DNA from 2 places in the Gottfriedia sp. OAE603 genome. Region 2 is predicted to be linked to the other one. Evidence: a T-box and tRNA genes for the amino acid it is inferred to sense, from the RefSeq annotation. Region 2 holds a T-box; the other holds one or more tRNA genes.
What was found. A T-box is a leader RNA that pairs with one kind of tRNA and senses whether it is charged. The one in region 2 lies ahead of ABID96_RS08695 (glycine--tRNA ligase), so its partner is inferred to be a tRNA-Gly.
Positions count from the first base shown of each region.

Region 1 (11,233 bases), 1.4 Mb from region 2:
TTAGTTCTAATTCCGAACCGTCTTCTAAGACAAGCTTTGGAGCTGCACCAGATTTAACAGTTTCAGCAGAAATTACGCATTTTTGAATATCTTCACGAGAAGGTAATTCAAACATAATATCTAACATAATTCCTTCGATAATTGAACGTAGACCACGAGCACCCGTTTTACGTTCAATTGCTTTTTTAGCAATTTCAGTTAACGCTTGATCTTCGAACTCAAGTTCAACTTGGTCAAGTTCTAGTAATTTTTGATATTGCTTAATTAGAGCATTTTTTGGTTTCGTTAAAATTTCTACTAACGATGTTTCATCAAGCTGCTCTAAGTTCGCTAATACCGGTAAACGACCAATAAACTCTGGAATTAAACCAAATCGTAATAAGTCTTCTGGTAATACGTGGTTTAAGATCTCTTTTGAACTTAAGTCGTTCTTTTCAGAGTCTCCACCAAATCCAATTACTTTTTTACCTAAACGACGTTTAATGATCTGTTCAATACCATCAAATGCTCCACCACAAATAAATAAAATATTTGTTGTATCGATTTGAATAAATTCTTGATGAGGATGCTTACGTCCACCTTGTGGCGGAACACTAGCAACTGTTCCTTCAAGAATTTTTAAAAGTGCTTGTTGTACACCTTCACCTGATACGTCACGAGTAATTGATGGGTTCTCAGATTTACGAGCTACCTTATCAATTTCATCAATATAGATAATACCTTTTTCTGCACGTTCTACATCATAATCAGCAGCTTGGATTAGTTTTAGAAGAATGTTCTCTACATCTTCACCCACATATCCTGCCTCAGTTAATGAAGTAGCATCAGCAATTGCAAAAGGTACATTTAAAATACGTGCTAATGTTTGAGCTAATAATGTTTTACCACTACCAGTTGGTCCAATCATTGCAATATTACTTTTCGATAATTCAACTTCATCAATTTTACTATTTGAATTAATTCGTTTGTAATGATTATACACAGCTACTGATAAAGCCCTTTTTGCATTGTCTTGACCAATTACATATTCATCAAGAATCTCGCAAATTTCTTTTGGCTTTGGTACATCTTTAAACTCTACTTCCTCTTCTTTCGCTAATTCCTCTTGAACAATTTCAGTACATAATTCGATACACTCGTCACAAATGTACACACCAGGTCCAGCAACTAGCTTCCTTACCTGAGACTGAGATTTTCCACAGAACGAACATTTTAGCTGTCCTTTTTCTTCGTTAAATTTGAACATATGTTCACTCCCTCTAAAAATTTCTAAAAAGTCACTCAATATGTATGTATTACGAAAAAATATGTATCTTGTAGCTATATGATAGCACACAAAATAAACAAAGCAATTATTTAGTTCTCTTAAGTTGTTTAAATTTTTAGAATATATATATTCTAATGTAAAGTAGATAATCCTTTTTTTAAAGAATTATTTTTAGTATAGCCACAATCTTTTTTTAAAAACTGTATTAACAGATTCTAACATATGTATATGTGCATTTTAAAGGAATCAGTTCATATTACCAAATATTTCATTATTTAAAAACAAGGCACGAAAAATTCGCGCCTTGTTTTATACACTATATTTATAAATAACGCTTATTTTTTTCTGCTATCTACTAATAATTCAACAGCTTTACGGATTTGGATATCATCACGAACTGCATCAGTACCACCAAGCATTCCAACTAATTGGTCAGCAGGGATATTGTACATTTCAGATAAACGTCCTAATTCTTCGTTAACTTCTTCTTCAGTTGCTTCGATTTTTTCAGCTTCGATGATCGCATCGATTGTTAGGTCGATTTTCACACGAGCTTCAGCATCTGTACGCATTTGGCCACGAAGATCTTCTTCTTTTGTACCAGTGAATTGGTAGTAAAGTTCTAAGTTTAATCCTTGCTGAGCAATACGTTGTTCAAAGTCTTTAACCATACGGTCAACTTGGCTTTCGAACATTACATCAGGGATTTCCACTTCAGCATTGTCAGCAGCTTTTTGTACTAATGCATCACGTAAGCTACCTTCAGCTTGAGCTTTTTTAGACTCTTCTAAATCAGCTTTGATTTTAGCTTTAAGAGCATCTAAAGTTTCAACTTCATCGTTTACATCTTTAGCGAACTCGTCGTTTAATTCAGGTAGTTCTTTAGATTTGATTTCATGAACAGTTACTTTGAAAGTAGCAGCTTTTCCTGCTAATTCAGCACTGTGGTACTCTTCAGGGAATGTTACGTTTACATCAGTTTCAACGCCTGATTTTGTACCAACTAAAGCATCTTCAAATCCAGGAATGAATGAACCTGAACCGATTTCTAATGCATAGTTTTCACCTTTTCCACCTTCGAAAGCAACGCCATCAACGAAACCTTCGAAATCGATTACAGCTGTATCGCCTTGTTCTACTGTACCGTCTTCTTTAACTACTAACTCAGCTTGACGCTCTTGTAATTTAGTTAATTCAGCTTGTACATCTTCTTCAGTTACAGTTGCATCAGTTTCTTCAACTTCTAAACCTTTGTATTCACCTAATTTAACTTCAGGCTTTACAGTTACTTTAGCTTTGAAAATTAAAGTTTTACCTTTTTCCATTTGCTCTACATCAACCTCTGGGCGATCAACTGGCTCAATACCAACTTCTTGAACAGCTTGGCTGTATGCTTCTGGTAAAATTACATCTAAAGCATCATTGTAAAGTGCTTCGATACCAAATTTTTGTTCGAAAATTGGACGAGGTAATTTTCCTTTACGGAATCCAGGTACATTAATTGTTTTTACAACTTTTTTGAAAGCTGCGTCTAAACCTTTATCTACTTCAGAAGCTTCAACTTCTACAGTTAATAGACCAACGTTAGCTTCTAATTTTTCCCATTTAGCAGTCATTGTTAGTTCCCTCCAAGATTATCTAAAAATATATATGTGCTTACGAATTTTAGTACTATACACGCATGTCCTACTTATGAATAAACAGGAAATATTACATGTATAATTAAGTAAATAGTCGTTACAACCATTCTATTATAACACATTCCTTTTTTGTTTCAATATTTCCTATTTTATATTTAGGTCTCTACTTAAAAAGATTGTTGCTTTCCACGCCATGTTCCTGTTTATGTATAGGATGTTACCTTAGTACATTCACATTACTACGCTCAAAATATTCTATAAATTAGCTACTGCTCAAATCAAAATACCCTTCTTTTTCAAATTGTCTCACTAAAGTAGCAGCTATTTGAACTTCATCATATTCAACTTGAAACAATTCAAACAAATCATCTTCATCAACTTTTCGATCAAAATATTCTTGTACTATACTATAGAAACAAGCAGTCCAAACATCTTCATTACTCGGTTCCGGAATAAATGGAAAATAAATTGTCATAAAATGTTGAAAATGTGTTTTAGCTAGTTCAAATGCTGAAGGATCCTCACTCTCAAGCCCAAGGCTTAACTTTTGTACGACCTTTGCAATAAATTGATCATGTTCATTTGAGTCACTAATAGCATTCCAAGTCATTTCTTGGTTCATTTTTTTAATTTCAAATTCATGATCTATCGATTGTTCTTGCAAAATAAATAAAATAAAGCTTTGAATTAATGGATTTGCTCGTGAACTTTTCACAACATCTTCTATTTGATTTAGAATTAGTTTACAATCAATTACTCTCAGTTCATTGATGATTTCAAGTTGTTTATGAATCGTTATGTTATTTTCTACTAAATTATGTAAATTCAACATTTCATGATGTTCATTTCGTTCTGGAGCTACCTTATTTGTTAACGATAGCATTGCTTGATATTTATCCATTTGAGTTTCATCAATTCGTTTTTGCTGAAGTAATTTCTTTATAGATTTTTGTAATACTTCATACTCTTTTAATTGAAATAAAATACTGATAAAGACTTCAATTGCTTCATCACTCTCAAATGGGCCAAAAACTAAGTCTTCGCATCTTATTTTCGCTTCTAATGGTTTGTTTCCTTCGAGTAAGCACGCTACCGCTGCCAGTTCAGTTTGAGAATTATGTTCATCCATCTCTTTCAGTTGATCACATAACATTAATGCTTTACTATAGTTCTTCTCTTCTAGTGCTTTTTTACCTAAACTGATAATCCGATCCTTTAGTTTAGGAAAAAAGACAATATTGTCTTCCATGTAACTCCTCCTTATCCAATAGTTTTCTCCTGAACATATACATAATGAAAAAGTTTATCATGAATACAAATTAAATAAAATATTTCGCTACGAATTATCCTCTTAAACGACAAAAAAGAAGAACAAGGTTCTTCTTTTATTTAGCGTAATGGCTTTAATCCAAAACGTTTCCATAATTTCGGATATAGTTCTTTTAATTCATCATTTGTTTTCCAATCTGCTGCTAAATGTAACTCTGGATAATGATATCCCTTACTTTCAACTAAAGCATTGAACTCATTCCAAAGTTGATCATCCCAATCATCGTCGCCTTTACGTTTAATTGTATAAGCTTGTAGAGCTATATCTAACATGTCTTCTAATTCAGGCACTAAGCCTTCTTCCTCGTAAATAGGAAATATATATTCAGCCAAATAGTCTGGATCGTCTAGAACTTTTTTATATACTTGCTCACCTTGACCGATTAACCACGCTCTAAAAAAAGCAAATGAATCTTCCGAGCATCCATCCATAATTACCCATGCAGCTGCTAATAACCTAGAATTGTATGCTCTTGAAAAAGCAGTTTCGAACTGTATTTCAAATTCTGCAATTTCCTCATCACTTTGTTTTGCTAAATGACTAATTACCCACTCATAAGGTTCTTCTACAATATGCATTTTTGAAATGAGTCCCCAAAAGTCTTTTTCGGTCATAAAAAATCACTCCACTATCTTATTTATATTAGGATAACATATCTCATCATAAAATTTCGGTTCTTAACAAATTTGTTATATTCTCACAATTTTGTAAAAAACAAAAAAAGAGAAGGAATTCCCCTCTCTTTTAGCTAATATATTACTCTTTATGCACTGCATCATTTAGTTCATTTGCAGACTCTGCGACACTGCTGATTGCTCCGCCAATTTCCTTAATCACATCAACTAAATTTACAATTTGTTTTTCAATCCCATGGTTTCCAGATAAACTGTTGTCCATTGAACTTACAATACCATTAAAGGAATCATGAGTTTGCGTTGCTTCCTGTTGACCATCATTTACTAATCCTTTCACATCATGAATTGAATTTACAACTTTATTCATATACAACGTTGCATGTGAGATTAATTCTTCAATTCGTTCTGTTGATGTTTTTGTTTGCGTAGCTAATTTCTTTACTTCGTTTGCTACTACCGCAAATCCTTTTCCATGCTCACCTGCTCGAGCCGCCTCAATTGCAGAATTAAGGGCAAGTAAATTAGTTTGATTAGCAATATCTTGAACAATTAGTATGACTTGTGATATTTCATTAAAAGAGTTATTAAGTACATCAACTGAAACTGATACTTCATCTGTACTATTCGAGATCGTTGAAATTTTATTATTTAAAACTTTCATTAACTCTTGACCTTCATAAGCCAACGACTGAGTAGTACTAGCAATTTCATTATTTGAAATAACTGATTCGTTTACCCTTACACTGCTGTCTACTAATAACTCAACGGCAGCATTTGTTTCTTCAACTAAAGCAAGAAATTCCTCAGCAATTTCCCCAATTTTTTTCTTTAAATTTATTTCTACTTGTAATTGTTTCTCTTTTTCACCGATATTTTCTTTTTCATATAGATCTAATACTAATTGCTGTTCAAAGTTTAATATTTTTGATGCTACAGATATTAACTTTCTTTGCTCTTCACTAGTTGTATTAGAAATTTTAGAAATTACTAACATTAACTCTTCTAAAATATTTTGAAATGCAGCTAAATACCATTTCGGTTGAAGTCCTATTCTAAAATGGATTTGAGCCACTTTTAATCGTTTATTTACATACTCATCATTTATTTCGCCATGAAATAATAAATGAATATGTGACGTTAAGGTTTTTCTCAAACGTTCAACAGATGAGTGACTTTCAATGATATTTTTTAAATGTTCAACTTTTAATACCGCATCATAAAATGCTGATACTAAACTTTCTATATTTTCTGAAACAATTGGTTGTAAACTTTTTAAGATCTTTAACTCTTCTTCATTTAATCGGATGAACGCTAGTTGCTTTTTTATTTCTTCATCAGTTACTTGGATTGAAACCGAAACTTTTGATTGATTATTTTCTTGCAAAAAATGACCTTGTTTCTCTTTCTTTTTAAAAAACATAAATATATGCTCCCTTCTTCATCTGTAATTATGTCGGAATAATATAATAAATGTTTAGTTAAATGCTGAATCCATTTTTTACTATTGCTTACAACAAATGATTAGGGATGTTCATACCGAGTCAAAAAGGAAAGTAGAAAGTCATTAAATGAAGTGTTAGTACAAAGGGACTATTATAGAGTAGAAGAAGGAATTCATATCAATAGCACAAAAAAAGGTTTAAGGAATGGGGATAACCCTAATTCCTTAAACCTTTTTCCTGTTATGACGTCCTGGGAGGGATTCGAACCCCCGACCGACGGCTTAGAAGGCCGTTGCTCTATCCTGCTGAGCTACCAGGACATAATGGAGCGGGTGATGGGAATCGAACCCACGACCGAAGCTTGGAAGGCTTCTATTTTACCATTAAACTACACCCGCATGTTTTTTTAGCGACATCACCTGTCGACATAATTTATTATAGTCACTTCACTAAATAAAGTCAATAATAATTTTAACTTTTTTTCCAAAATAAAGGAAAAAAATTCTTTTCTATTTATATCCTCATTATATTTTATTTGTATGAAAATTATCACTTTTTAAAGAACTTAAAGGTTAGTAGAAATTTATATTTTACTACTAACCTTTAACTTAAGTTATTGATTTAAATCAAATGAAGCTGATAATAACTCATTTCCATCAATCGTGTAAAAAATAACCTTTGCAGATTTACCATCGGTATCTATGATTGCATATGTTTTTTCTTTTCGCATTCGAGGTAGGAGTATACTACCTGGGTTGATAAAAAGGATTCCATCAATCACTTCAGCACCAAGCATGTGAGAGTGGCCGAAGCAAGCGATTGTTGCTCCTAATTCTCTGCATCGATAATGAAGCTTCTGTAGAGTTTGTTTAATCCCATATAAATGACCATGAGTGGCGTAAATCTTAACATCATTTTCTTGGTGAATAAACTCTTCAGGGAATTCTCCTCTAAAATCACAATTGCCTCGAACGACATGAAAACCTTGTAATTCTTTTGCATCTAGTTCTAACTCAGAGTCACCACAGTGGATCATTAAATCAACATCTTCACGATGACGTTTAGAAATTACTTCAAGCAGTTCTGTTAAACCATGACTATCACTTAGAATCAATGCTTTCATCATATTATCCCCTTAGAAAAATTCTTTTCCTTCTTTTTCTATTACGTTCATTAATGATTTAATTGCATTTGCCCTATGACTTAAGCCACTTTTTTCATCTGCCGTTAATTCAGCCATCGTTTTGTCCAACTCTGGCAAAAAGAAAATTGGATCATATCCAAACCCATTTGTTCCTCTCTTTTCGCTCGAGATATAACCCTCTACTGTCCCATTAACGGTAATCGTATTTTTACCTGGCGCAGCTAATGCAAGCGCACAATAAAACCTTGCAGTACGTTTACCTGGAAAAACATCATGAAGCTCACTTAATACTTTTTGTAAATTATCTTCATCGCTTTTATGAAGGCCTGCGTAACGTGCTGAGTATACACCAGGTCTTCCTTCAAGTGCATCTACAATTAACCCCGAATCATCTGCAATAACCGGAGTTTGTAGAACTTTTGCTAAGTATTCAGCTTTTAAAATAGCATTTTCCTCAAAAGTTGTACCAGTTTCTTCAATCTCTTCAATTTCAGGGAAATCCTGTAAGGATTTAATTCGAAATCCCATCGGGTGAAAAAGTGCTTCAAAGTCTTTTACTTTCCCTTTATTATTCGTCGCAATAATAATTGTTTCCATCCTTAAAGTCTCTCCTCTATCAATGTATAGTTAAAACTTAATTCCTTCATTTAATAGAACTTCTTTTTGTTTTTCAATCAACTTTTTAATTCCTAGTTCACCTAGAGCAAGCATTTCATTTAGCTCTTCTCTTGTAAAGGTCGCTTCTTCACCAGTTCCTTGCAGTTCTACAAAGCGTCCTTCTCCAGTCATAATGATGTTCATATCAACACTAGCTGTAGAATCTTCTAGATAATATAAATCTAAAACCGCACCAGCATCCTCTAATATCCCTACAGAAGTCGCTGCCAAATAATCTTTAACTGGATAAGATTTTAATTTATCTTGTTTAATTAATTTATCAAATGCCAACATCATAGAAACGAATGCACCAGTAATAGAGGTTGTTCGAGTTCCCCCATCCGCTTGTATTACATCACAGTCAATCCATATCGTTTTTTCTCCAAGTGCTTCTAAATCAACAACCGCTCTTAGTGCTCTACCGATTAGTCTTTGAATTTCCATTGTACGACCTGTTACTTTACCTTTTGTTGACTCACGCATCGTTCGATCTTGTGTTGCCCTTGGTAACATAGAATACTCAGCTGAAATCCAGCCTTTACCGCTATTTCTTAAGAAAGGTGGCACGCGGTCTTCAACCGTAGCATTACAAATTACTTTTGTATCCCCTACACTAATTAGTACAGATCCTTCAGCATGTTTTGTATAATTCGTTATAATTTCTATTGGCCTTAATTCATTATTTAATCTTCCATCTGTTCTAGTCATGTTTGTTTCCTCCTACATAAATCTTCCAATTACTAGTATAGACAAAAATATGATTTCATTTCTACTTATTAAAAGCATTTCTTAAGATAAATGCAAAAAACCTTGAACAAAAGTCATATTTAAACTTTGGTTCAAGGTTTGATAATGAAGTTTATAATTCTTTTGTATTTACATCCTTAGGTCTAGATACTGGTTGGCTTAAAGGTTTACCTTGTTGATTAAGTGCAGTTAATTTACCATCCACTTGAATTTCAATTGAAGTAACCCCTTTTTGTTCAGTTAACGATAATACAAGTGGTTGTAATACATCATCATTAATCATATTTTTAGCAATGTTGCCATATATACCTTCATTAAAATTAAGTGTTAGTTTACCATTTTGATATTTTGGCTCAGCAACTAATTTTGTATCTGAACCAAAATCAGAAACAAGTTCGGAATACTCAGAAGGACCCTTAACAAGTTCATTTACAATTGCAGTATACGAATCTTTTTCTGCATTTGAAATCCTTCTAGTTACAGGAACATAATAAGTTTCACCCATTTCATCTTGTGAAACATAATATAATGTAACTGGTCTTGAATTCATTACATCAACGATATCACCTTTATCAAAATTAATGCCATCTTGCCTAGTTAACCCCTCACCTATTTGTGCTTTGTTAATTGGCATAGCCGTTAAGTTTTTACCATTCACACGAATTTTTACTTTTTTAACATTCTCAAACTGCGTCAATGTCCAAGTTACAGCTTGAAATACTTTTAACTCATCTTCGTCATGATACTGTTTAAACTCTGAAGAGAAATCAGCAATGACTGTACCATCTTTTTGCGTTTCTACCCCTAAAACCTCAGTGTTTGGTGGTAAAACAGCTTGAAACCCATTAGGTAATTGATCTGTTACCGGACCATCTTTCACTAAATACTCTAGGGCTTGTTTTGCTAAACTTGTAGATTTAGGTAATTGAAATGTTTGTGGTACTACATAACCATTTCGATCGATTAAATATAGTTCTCTTTTCGCTGTTTGTTCTTGTACCTTACCTGCTTGTACTTCTTTTGATGGTTGGTCACTTCTATATGTAACCGTTTTAGGTGGATCGATTTCATTAGAAGGTTTAACCGGAATTAAACCACAACCAGATAATGTAGCAAGTCCACAAAGTGTTGCAGTTGTTACTAATAATCTTTTTTTCATCGCCATACTCCCCCCACGCTTTTTTACTATTTATACGAGCATGTACAATTTTTAGAACAAGCTATGGCCAAAAAAAATAAATATTTTAATCTGGCTTTTAAATTTACTGGAAATATTCACCTTAAATACGAATCTGTCATATGATAAAAAGACTAAATGAATACCCATCCGAAGTACAGCTCGGTCAAGCAAGGAGGGTTAGCACAGTTGAAGGATAGAGAATATCAAACAAAGCACACACTCACTAAGCGTGAAAAAGAAGTATTTGAACTTCTTGTTCAAGATAAAACTACAAGAGAAATTGCTGAAGAACTGTTTATAAGTGAAAAAACTGTGAGAAATCATATTTCAAATGCAATGCAGAAGCTTGGGGTTAAGGGGCGATCACAAGCAGTTATCGAGCTACTACGCATGGGCGAGCTTGAACTGTAGCATTCTTGTAGATTTACAAATCTACTCATCTACCTACTGCCGGCTATCTTTTTGATAAGCCGGTTTTGGTTTTTTATATTGACCTAGCAAAAAATTGCGCTTCATTTATTAAACTTGAAGAAATTTAGCACGCAATTACTTATCCACGCTATTAACCAATTTAATTATTATTTTGTGGACCAACATTTTATTTATACTGTAAATAATAGAAACCCCATCCTTTTATTTCAAATGGGGTTCTATTTTATGGTTCTTAATATATTTCTTTTTTTATATAGTTTCATAAAATACATTTTAAAAGTTGATTTAATCTCTGATTTTTCATTGCTATTGCCTATAAATTCACTGTCTTATTCTATTAAAATTTCTACATACGAGTAACGAGCACTATTTTCAATGAACAAAAAAAAGCGATTACTAAGAGGCTAGTAATTGCTTTATCAATCCTTAAACACCATAAAATTCTTTTGTGTTTTCGTAAAGACATGTATAAACTTCTTCTAATTCTAATTCTTTAATTTCAGCAATTTTGCGTACTGATTCATGAATAAAGCTTGGATGAGTATAAGCTCCTTTAAAAGGACCTTCAAACGGCCATGGACCATCTGTTTCCACCATTAGCCGGTTTAGTGGATAGATTTCTACAAGTTCTTGAATTTCGTTTTCGTATAACACATCTGGCGTAATGGATATATAATAATCATTTTCTATCATTCGCTTAATGGTATGTTTGTTTCCTTTAAACCAATGAAAATGTGCTTTTTTGATTTTATATTTTTC
Region 1 covers NZ_JBEUNN010000001.1:3,148,364-3,159,596, forward strand. The annotation lists gene clpX (ATP-dependent protease ATP-binding subunit ClpX) at 1-1,246, opposite strand, end outside; gene tig (trigger factor) at 1,603-2,883, opposite strand; gene ABID96_RS16120 (hypothetical protein) at 3,170-4,156, opposite strand; gene ABID96_RS16125 (DUF4240 domain-containing protein) at 4,297-4,851, opposite strand; gene ABID96_RS16130 (protoglobin domain-containing protein) at 4,994-6,292, opposite strand; tRNA gene ABID96_RS16135 (tRNA-Arg) at 6,561-6,634, opposite strand; tRNA gene ABID96_RS16140 (tRNA-Gly) at 6,639-6,712, opposite strand; gene ABID96_RS16145 (YfcE family phosphodiesterase) at 6,928-7,437, opposite strand; gene ABID96_RS16150 (XTP/dITP diphosphatase) at 7,450-8,055, opposite strand; gene rph (ribonuclease PH) at 8,086-8,823, opposite strand; gene ABID96_RS16160 (GerMN domain-containing protein) at 8,975-10,021, opposite strand; gene ABID96_RS16165 (helix-turn-helix domain-containing protein) at 10,229-10,453, shown strand; gene ABID96_RS16170 (TatD family hydrolase) at 10,901-11,233, opposite strand, start outside.
Region 1: it encodes a tRNA-Gly, which carries the amino acid that the T-box ahead of ABID96_RS08695 (glycine--tRNA ligase) is inferred to sense. The anticodon was not compared.

Region 2 (11,233 bases):
AGTAACAGATCGTGGATTAAGCGTAGTTAACCGTATCTGTGCTCGTGATGACTTCCAAGGACCTGCTGGAGCAGAGTTCGCAGTTAATGAGTTAAAAGCTAAAAAAATCTTTATCATTCAAGATAAAACTGCTTATGGTACTGGTTTAGCAAACGAATTTAAAGCTGCTGCTGAGAAATTAGGTGCTGAAATTCTTGGAGAAGAAGGTATTTCAGTTGGCGATAAAGACTTTAACGGAGTATTAAACAACGTTAAAGCAAAAAATCCTGATCTAGTATTCTTCGGTGGTCTATACGCTGAAGGTGGAATTCTATTAAAACAAGCTCGTGATAAAGAATTAAATATGCCATTCATGGGTGGAGATGGAATGGACTCTTCAGGCTTAGTAGACATCGCTGGAGATGCTGTTAAAAACTTCTACTACACTTCAGTAGCTGGAGATACATTAAAAACTGATAATGGTAAAAAATTCGCAGAAGACTATAAAGCGAAATTCAAGAAAAACATTGAGTCTTTCTCTTCTTACGGATATGATTCAGCTGGCGTATTATTAGAAGGTTTAAAAGACGCAATTGAAAATAGCGATGGTAAAACTCCATCTCGTGAAGATGTAGCTGCTGCTGTTCGTGCAATTCAAGATTATAAAGGTGTAGTAACAGAAGTTGGCTTTGATGATAAAGGGGACAACAAATTCGCTAAAGTATTCATCTATACATTTAAAGAAGCTAAATACCCTGGTACTCAAGTAGGCGAAGTTACTAAATAATTAGTAAAGCTAGCGCCTTAATATACCTCCGATCAGCCGAAAGCAATGATTAATTGCAAACGACGATGTAGGTTGAAGGATGTTAGTGAAAGAAAAGAGTATCTCGTATATCGTGATACTCTTTTTCTCTAAATATCGTAAAAAACATGTCAGTTTTTGAACATCGAAATAACGAATATTACTATCTATAGGAGGGTACGTACATGAATGAAATAATCCATACACTGCCTCAAGTATTAATTGATGGACTTGTCTTAGGGGCTGTTTATGCAATTGTTGCACTAGGATACACAATGGTTTATGGAATACTCGAATTGATTAACTTTGCCCATGGTGAAATATTTATGGCAGGTGCATTTATTGGTACAGCAGTATTAATCACTTTTACTGGACTTGGTTTTTTAAGTAGTTTACCAGCTATATTATTATTAGCAATTGTATTAATTATCGCTTCTGTATTAACAGGTTTCCTCGGTATGGGAATCGAGCGTGTCGCATATCGACCACTACGTAAAGCACCAAAACTAATTACATTAATTACAGCAATCGGTATTTCATTCTTATTACAAGATATCGTTCGTTTTATTGCTGAATTAAAAGAAGGAAATTACATTATTACTGGTCCATCACTATTTGCTGGACAACATCAAATTAAAACTAGTTCTATATTATCCTCATTTGGAAATGCCCAAATAAAATCAGCATCGATCATTATCCTTGTTGTTGCAGTTGTAATGATGATTTCATTAGATTACTTCATCAATAAAACAAAATGGGGAACAGCAATGCGAGCAGTAGCACAAGACCGTGAAACTGCATCATTAATGTCAGTGAATGTTAATAAAGTTATCTCTTTAACATTTTTCCTTGGCTCTGCATTAGGTGGGGCAACGGGTGTTCTTTTTGCTTTACAGTACAATACAATCGATCCTTATATCGGATTTATTTTAGGGTTAAAAGCATTTACAGCAGCTGTATTAGGTGGAATTGGAAATATTCGTGGTGCAATGGTCGGCGGATTTTTAATTGGTATTATTGAAATGTTTGCAGCGGCAAATTTATCAACGATTACACATGGTATTTTCCCTTCAGAGTATAAAGATGTATTTGCGTTTGGTATTTTAATTCTAGTCCTAATCTTTAAGCCAGAAGGTTTATTCGGTAAACCAGTGGCAGAGAAAGTGTAGGTGGATCATATGAATAATTTATTTGCACAAGTAAAACAGTCAAATAAGCTACAAGCAATATTCTTAACTTCCTATATCGTTGTAACAGTATTAGGTCTGTTCCTTTTACAAGAATCTGTAACTGCATTTTTATTAATCTTATTTTCACTTTTTCTATTATATAAAACAAACTTTCCAGTAAAGCTGAAATGGAGTCTGGGCATTCTGATTCTTACACTTGTAATGCCATTTGCAGCCTCACAAGGCTCTGCATTTGAATCATATATGGGTGTTGCAACGCTAGTTGGAATTTATGTAGCCATGGCACTTGGATTAAATGTAGTAGTTGGACTTGCTGGATTATTAGATTTAGGATTCGTAGCATTTTTTGCGATTGGCTCTTATACTTATGCAATTTTTTCAACAAATCAAGTACAGAATTTCTTGAAATTAGATTTCTTACCATTCTCTGGAAGTTCATTTTGGGTTTTCATCATTATTGGTGGGATTATCGCAGCGATTGCAGGTGTTTTATTAGGAATTCCAGTACTTCGTGTAAAAGGGGATTATTTAGCAATCGTTACACTTGGGTTTGGTGAAATTATTCGTATTGTCTTTAATAACTTAGATAAACCGGTAAATATTACAGGTGGAGCACAAGGTATTTCTTCAATTCCATCACCAACAATATTTGGTTATGTAATTAGTGATTCAAGTCAGTTCTATTATGTAGTACTTGTCGTACTTGCGGTTGTTATTTTAGGGGTTACAAGATTACAAGACTCCAAGCTTGGACGCTCTTGGCAAGCAGTTCGTGAAAATGAAATTGCTGCACAAGCTTCAGGTATTCACTTAGTTAGAACGAAATTAATCGCGTTTGCAATCGGTGCATCGTTTTCAGGAATGATGGGAGTTGTATTCGCAGCGAAACAAATGTTCATCGATCCAACAAACTTTACTTTACTAGAGTCAATTACAATTCTAGTTATGGTAATTCTTGGAGGAATGGGTAGTGTACCTGGCGTAATTTTAGGAGCTTCACTTGTTACAATTCTAAACTTACAAGTTTTAACAGAAGTAACCAATTATTTAAATCAATTAACATTAGATGGAGTACTAAATATTCCATCTGCACTTTCTCCTTCTAAAATGCAACGAATGATATTTGGTTTAATCTTAATTTTAGTCGCAATCTTTAGGCCGCAAGGTTTATTACCTGCCAGAAATAAGGTTGTTCCAAAAGAAGATGTAGTAGATGAAACAGTTATAGATGAAAACCAAAGTTCAGTTTCAGTTTAGGAGAGGAGGCAAACAAAAATGTTAAAAACAAATAATTTAACGAAAAGTTTCGGTGGATTAACTGCTGTAAATAATGTAAATATCGAAATTCAAAAAGGTTCAATTACCGCGGTAATCGGTCCAAATGGAGCAGGTAAAACAACATTTTTTAATATGATTACGGGTGTATATACACCAACAAGCGGAGAAATTCTTCTAGGAGAAGAGAGTTTAGTCGGATTGAAGCCGCACGCAGTGTCTAAAAAAGGAATTGCTCGTACGTTTCAAAATATTCGACTTTTTAGTAGTATGACTGCGTTAGAAAACGTGATGGTGGGAATGCATCAACACTTAAAATACGGTGTAATTTCAACACTATTCCATTTACCTGGCTATAAAAAAGCTGAAAAAGCTGCAATGAAAGAAGCTTATAAATGGTTAGAATATGTAGGTCTTAGCGATGTTTATAATGAAGAATCTTCTAGTCTTTCTTATGGAGCACAAAGACGTTTAGAAATCGCACGTGCACTAGCTTCAAAGCCAAGTATTCTACTTTTAGATGAACCAGCAGCTGGTATGAATCCAAAAGAAACAAAAGAACTAACAGATCTAATTTATCAAATGCGAGATGATTTAAATTTAACAATCGTTCTGATTGAGCATGATATGAAGCTAGTAATGGAAATTTCTGAATATCTTTTCGTTTTAGATCATGGTGAAAAGATTGCGGAAGGAAAACCACTAGAAATCAGAAATAACCAAAAAGTAATCGAAGCATATCTTGGAAAAAGTGCAGTGACTACTGCATAGTGAAAGGAGTAAAAAAAATGACGCTATTACAATTAAAAGAAATTAACTCTTTTTACGGTGGTATTCAAGCACTGAAAAATATTAATATTGATGTAAATGAAGGTGAAATCGTTACGTTAATTGGAAGTAATGGTGCTGGAAAATCTACTACATTAAAAACGATAAGTGGTCAAGTGAAACCAAAAACTGGAGAGCTAATTTATAAAGGTGAGAATATTGTAAAACTACAATCTCATGAAATTGCCTTGAAGGGGATTGCTCATGTACCTGAGGGAAGAAGAATCTTTTCTAAATTGACTGTAAAAGAAAATTTAGAAATGGGTGCTTTCTCAGTAAAAGATAAAAAACTAATAGCTGCCAGAATGGAAATGGCGTTTGATTATTTTCCAAGACTGAAAGAACGTATTAACCAAAAAGGTGGTACGATGAGTGGTGGAGAACAACAAATGCTTGCAATTGGTAGGGCATTAATGATGGGACCTTCACTTTTAATGCTAGATGAACCATCAATGGGACTTGCGCCGATCATTGTTGAACAAATATTTGAGATCATCGAGCAATTAAACAAGCAAGGGATGACGATTTTATTAGTTGAACAAAACGCCTACCAAGCATTACAGATTGCACATCGTGGATATGTAATTCAAACAGGAGAAATCCAAATGGTTGGTGAAGGTAAAACATTAATGAATAACGAAGAAATTAAGAAAGCCTACTTAGCATAAAAAAAGTGCCATTTGTATTGATTACAAATGGCACTTTTTTTGATCATTATTTGTTAGCAATAAATTCCGCAATTTTCGCTTGAACATCTACAGATGATTGATTAATAGAAGATTGTAATGTCTCTTCTAGTAAACTACGATTTTTATAATAGTTTTCTTGATTGCTATTATAATAGTACTTCACTGCTTCTAAATCTGAGAAAAACTCTTTTCCAAGCTTTAGAAGAAATGTTACTGGAAGTTTTTCAATCGTGATATTTCCTTTTTGTTCAGAAATTTCATTTACCGTACTATTTGAAGTTGAAATCATTTCATCGTTTAATTCTTGTACTAAGATTTGTTCGAATCCTTTTATTTTATTATTTCTCTTATTTACGATTCGTTTTTTGTTCGTTTTTAATAAACGAATGGAATGATGTTTATCAAGCAAAACTGCTGATCGTTTCTTTTTCTTAAAAAATATGCTGCTACTCAAAACTAGCACTCCCTTCTTCAGAAAATAGGTATATTTTTAAAACAACTTTTCTATCATACCAATTAATCAGAATACTGTAAAGATATTATCTTTACATGAATGATTCTCGTTAAATATTCAAAAAATTCATGGTATTATTTCATTAAGAAAAGATAATAATAATGTTTGACGGAATAGTTGTCACTTTGATAAACTAAGACCATATTATTATTACATAAGTTATAACGTTGATGGAAAGAAGTAACTAAAGCAATATTTGCATAGCGAATTGAGGACGGTGGAAGCTCAATCAAAACCTTTAGTGAAAGGCATTCTTGAGTTATGTTTGAAAGTGGACAATTTCTAAAATTGTCAACTAGGGTGGAACCGCGGGTGCATATACAGCTCTCGTCCCTAGGCAGAAAATGCCTAAGGATGAGAGCTTTTTTATTTTCATTCTTGCATTTTCAAATAGAATCGAATGAAAAATGGAGGCAAAAAAAATGTCAGAAAAGTCTATGGAAGTCATTGTAAGTCATGCAAAGCATCGTGGATTTGTTTTTCCAGGATCAGAAATTTATGGTGGATTAGCAAATACTTGGGACTATGGTCCATTAGGAATTGAATTAAAAAACAATGTTAAAAAAGCTTGGTGGAAAAAATTTGTTCAGCAAAGTCCATATAATGTTGGTTTAGATGCTGCAATCTTAATGAACCCACGTACTTGGGAAGCTTCTGGTCATATTGGTAATTTTAATGACCCGATGATTGATTGTAAAAATTGTAAGGCTCGTCACCGTGCTGATAAATTAATTGAAAATGCACTTGATGAAAAAGGTATGGAAATTATCGTTGATGGGCTACCATTTACTGAGATGGCTAAGTTAATTCAAGAACATAACATAGCTTGTCCAGATTGCGGAAGTCATGATTTTACTGATATTCGTCAATTTAATTTAATGTTTAAAACTTTCCAAGGTGTTACTGAATCAAGTACAAATGAAATTTTCTTACGCCCAGAAACAGCACAAGGTATTTTCGTTAACTTTAAAAATGTTCAACGTACGATGAGAAAGAAAGTACCATTTGGTATTGCTCAAATCGGTAAAAGTTTCCGTAACGAAATTACACCAGGAAATTTCACGTTCCGTACTCGTGAATTTGAACAAATGGAACTTGAATTCTTCTGTAAGCCAGGTGAAGAGCTTGAGTGGTTTACGTATTGGAAAGAAACTGCTAATAAGTGGTTATTATCATTAGGTATGAAAGAAGATAATCTTCGTTTAAGAGACCATAGTGAAGATGAATTATCACATTATAGTAATGCGACAACAGATTTCGAATACAAATTCCCATTTGGTTGGGGCGAGCTATGGGGTGTAGCATCTCGTACAGATTATGATTTAAAACAGCATATGGAGTTTTCAACTGAAGACTTTACGTACCATGATCCAATTACGAATGAAAAATATGTTCCTTATTGTATTGAGCCATCATTAGGTGCTGACCGTGTTACTTTAGCATTTTTAATTGATGCTTATGAGGAAGAGGCATTAGAAGATGGAACTTCTCGTACTGTTATGAGATTACATCCGGCATTAGCGCCATATAAAGCGGCAATTTTACCTTTATCAAAAAAATTATCTGAAAATGCACAAGAAGTATTTGCAGCTTTAGCTGAAGATTTCAATGTAGATTTCGATGAAACTGGTTCAATTGGTAAACGTTACCGTCGTCAAGATGAAATTGGTACGCCATTCTGTATCACTTACGATTTTGAGTCAATTGAAGATGGAAAAGTAACTGTTCGTGATCGTGATACAATGGAACAAACACGTGTGGCAATTAGTGAACTTCAATCATTCTTAGCAAACAAAATTAAGTTTTAATACTTTTTTAGAAAATAGGTGTCCTTTTGGACATCTTTTTTCATATATTTTAATAAAGCTTGTTTAAATTTTCATTAAAATACTAAAAATGGTAAAATCAATGTATAAAAAACAAGGAGGAGTTTCGATGGGGAGTTCGAATCCGATTTTAAATTCTGAACAATTAACAAAGGCTAGGCATTCAGAAAAAGCGATGACATTGGGTGGAACGATTCGTAAAGCGTTAATTGCATTAATCATGCTAATCGCTACTGCTGGATACTCTTATTATTTAACAGTAACGGGTACTTTAAGTCCTAAGGTGTTTATTGGTTGTTTAATTTTTGCTTTTATAATCGGTTTAGTAACAAGCTTTTCACCTAGAATTGCTCCGATTACAACACCTATTTATGCTGCTGTTGAAGGGATATTAATAGGAAATATTTCAGCTGTATATGAAGCAACTTACGGAATGATTGTTTTACAGGCTGCATTATTAACAATTGCTATTATTGCTGGTACATTAATTTGCTACGCAACTGGCATCGTGAAAGTTACACATCGATTTAGATCAATTGTAATTGGTTTAACATTTGGCGTATTAATATTTTACTTACTAACAATGATTCTACAACTATTCCATGTACCAGTTCCATTTATGCATCAATCTGGTACGATTGGCTTAATAGTAAGTTTAGCAATCTTAATCATTGCATCACTTAATCTATTTTTAGACTTTGATTTGATCACATCTAGCATAAAACATGGTGCACCTAAACATTTCGAATGGTATTGTGCATTTGGTCTATTAGTTACTGTCATTTGGATTTATGTTGAAGCGTTAAGATTTCTATCAAGACTTAGAAATTAACATATTTAGCTAAAAACCTTACTCTGTGATGGAAGTAAGGTTTTTTCTACATAAGATTTAAAGCACCAAATTTTGTTAGAAAGTAGGGTTATACAATGAGTAAGAAAAAATTTGAAGTATTAGAACATGAAACAATTAATGATTGTTTAAAGAGAATGGAAGCAGAAGGGTATACGCCAGTTAAAAGAATGGAAGTTCCAATTTTTTCAGAGCAAATGATTAATGGTAAAATTGAAATTGAACCTTCAGGTAGAAAAATCGTATTTGAAGGAAAGATTAATAAATAGATGAATAAAATTAGTAAAATTATGGAAAAGTAACCTTATATGAATTAAATGAGGTGAAAATATGTCTAAATTAGCATGTCCACGCTGTAAAACAAATAAAACGAGATTTTATTTAATCGAACAACACCCAAAGGCTGTAAAATTAAATGCACAAAGCGGTGATATTGAACAAGAAGAATATATCTCAGGTGGGCTAGACCCATTTTATGTGCCTTATAAAGGGCCTGAATACTTAGTTCAATGTGGTGCATGTGGTGTCATTGAACAAAGTGTATTATTTGAGAAGGCTGCAGATTCTATGTAGTAATATGATTTCCTAATTATAAAATTAAAAAAATAGTGAAAGAAGACATTGAACAACAATTCAATGTCTTTTTTCTTATGTAGATATATGTGAGAAATTAGAAAGACTAACTTTATTACAGAGTATTTACGATTAAAATTTTAAACCCGTTAATAATACGTATGAAACTCAAGAACCGATACAGAAATAGTCATATTCACTTTCTATCTTTGAAGAAACTAATAGATTTTTGGATATTAGGAATACTAATCATGACGATATTGAAGAGTGAGGAATTCTATGAAAAAGATTGTTTTATTGTTATTTTTACTAGTTATTACGTGTCAGCCTTCAAAGGTTTTTGCTCAGAAAAAAATACCAATCCTCATTTATCATTCCATTGATGAATTTACGGGACATGGTGTTGAGGATCTTTATGTGCATCCTAAAGAATTTGAAAAACAAATGTTGTATTTAAAGCAACATGGTTTCACTTTATTAACTTTTGAAGATTGGAAGAATCGGAATAAAGTAAAGAAACCGATTTTCATTACTTTTGATGACGGTTATAAAAATAATTTAAATGCTTTTTCGATATTTCAAAAATTAAAGGATGATCAATTTAAACCAACTGGAACGCTTTTTGTGATTTCTGATTATATTGATTGGTCAAATAGGTTGTCAAAATCAGATTTGAAAAAGATGGTTGATTCGGGCATGTTTTCAATTCAATCTCATACTGCAACCCATCCAAATTTAACAAAAATAACAAATTATGAATATGAATTAAATGAATCGAAAAAGAAAATACAAGCCATTACGAATAAACCCGTCATTGCTTTAGCGTATCCTTATAGTTTGTACGATAAAAAAGTTATTGAAGAAACCAAGAAGTACTATAAGTATGGAATTACAACGATTCCAGAACTTTACGTAGAAAAAGGAAAGAAAGATGAAAACTATTTATTACCTCGTATTTATATTAAGTATTCTACAACTATAGATGAGTTTGCTAAAATTGTGGAATAATCTACAAACTCAGGCGATTACTAATTGTAATCGTTTTTTTTGTATAGAATTTCGATTGTGATTTTCTGAAAATAACCAATATTCATAAGTATATGGTAAAATTTGTATATACATAACATTTGTGAAGTAGAATTTTGACCTAAGTAAATAAATATTAATGAAAATGGAGTGATTTGATGACTTTTCCAATATTAGAAACGAACCGTTTATTGTTAGTAGAAATAGAAGACAAACACCTTGATGAGGTCTATCAAATTTTTTCTAATGAAGATGTTACAAAATATTATGGGATGAGTCCTTTTACAAATGAATCCCAAGCAAAAGTAATGATTGAATCTTTCAGAATTAGGTTTGAAAATAAACAAGGAATGCGTTGGGGAATCGTTGAGAAGGATTCAAATCATTTGATTGGGACGATAGGATTAAACAATTTAATCCTATCAGGAAAGAGAACGGAAATCGGTTATGATTTACTTCCAACTTATTGGGGTAAAGGTATTATGTCAGAGGCCATTAATGAAGTCATTACATATTGCTTTCAGACGCTATTATTATTCCGTATCGGGGCAGTTATTTTTCCTAAGAATATTGCGTCTTCTAAAGTAATTGAAAAATTCGGCTTTCAAAAGGAAGGACTTTTAAGGGGCTATATTTATCAAAATGAAGATTCACATGATGTATTCGTCTATTCATTACTGAAGTCGGATTGGGAAAATGAATGAACTTAAATTAATCTAAGGATGAATGGATTCGTTCACAAAAAATAAAAAAATAAGAAGGTAAGATGTAAAGGTGAATAAAATGAAAAATGAACATTATTTAAAAAAGCAGCTTGAAATTATCAGAGAAAATGATTATATGATTCCAAAAAATGAAAGTTATTATGAAATCGCAAAACAAATGTTAGATCACATTGGTTCTGTTAATCCATATTTACGAGACGATTTAATTTATTCAACGTTTTCTAAGTGGATTAAAAATGATGTATTTATGGCCGATGAATTAAGAGAATTTTTACAGGTTAGTATAGATGATGAACATTTATTGTTTGGATTAGGTGAAACGAATACGGATTCAGTTTTTACAAGAGCATTTTCTGTATTAATCATAGCGGCTATTTTACTGAAGCATAATGAAAAACAATTCATTCCAATCGAAGAGTTAGAACTTGTAAAGGAGAACGTATTTTTATTTGCGAAAAGTGAAAATGATGTCCGTGGTTATGTTGAAGAAAAAGGCTGGGCTCATTCAGTAGCTCATTTAGCTGATTGCTTAGATGAACTTGCAAAATGTAATGACTTAAACGAAAATGATCTAAGAACAATATTAGAACTAATCTTATTTAGAGCGATGGAAGCTCAAAATGTGTTTGATTGTGAAGAAGATGAAAGATTAGTAACAGCAGCTAATTCAATTTTAAAACGTAATGTATTATCTAGTGAAGAAATATGTAAGTGGATTGAACAATTCCAGAAAGTTAACAAAACTGGTGATTATATGACTGACTATTATATAAAAATAAATGCTAAGCATTTTTTACGTAGCCTATATTTTAGAGTTGATTTCCAAGATGAAGCATTTAAGGAGACGGTCACAAGTATTTTGTTAAAACTAAATAGGTATACTTCATGATTTAAAAGAGGGGGATTACAGGTGATTAAAGCAATTATTTTTGACTTTGATGGTCTAATTATTG
Region 2 covers NZ_JBEUNN010000001.1:1,745,445-1,756,677, forward strand. The annotation lists gene ABID96_RS08665 (branched-chain amino acid ABC transporter substrate-binding protein) at 1-766, shown strand, start outside; gene ABID96_RS08670 (branched-chain amino acid ABC transporter permease) at 970-1,953, shown strand; gene ABID96_RS08675 (ABC transporter permease subunit) at 1,963-3,231, shown strand; gene ABID96_RS08680 (ABC transporter ATP-binding protein) at 3,250-4,020, shown strand; gene ABID96_RS08685 (ABC transporter ATP-binding protein) at 4,038-4,745, shown strand; gene ABID96_RS08690 (hypothetical protein) at 4,792-5,220, opposite strand; T-box leader at 5,439-5,618, shown strand; gene ABID96_RS08695 (glycine--tRNA ligase) at 5,703-7,088, shown strand; gene ABID96_RS08700 (Bax inhibitor-1/YccA family protein) at 7,216-7,938, shown strand; gene ABID96_RS08705 (NETI motif-containing protein) at 8,034-8,225, shown strand; gene ABID96_RS08710 (DNA alkylation repair protein) at 8,287-8,529, shown strand; gene ABID96_RS08715 (polysaccharide deacetylase family protein) at 8,809-9,537, shown strand; gene ABID96_RS08720 (GNAT family N-acetyltransferase) at 9,714-10,259, shown strand; gene ABID96_RS08725 (DUF2785 domain-containing protein) at 10,339-11,169, shown strand; gene ABID96_RS08730 (HAD family hydrolase) at 11,194-11,233, shown strand, end outside.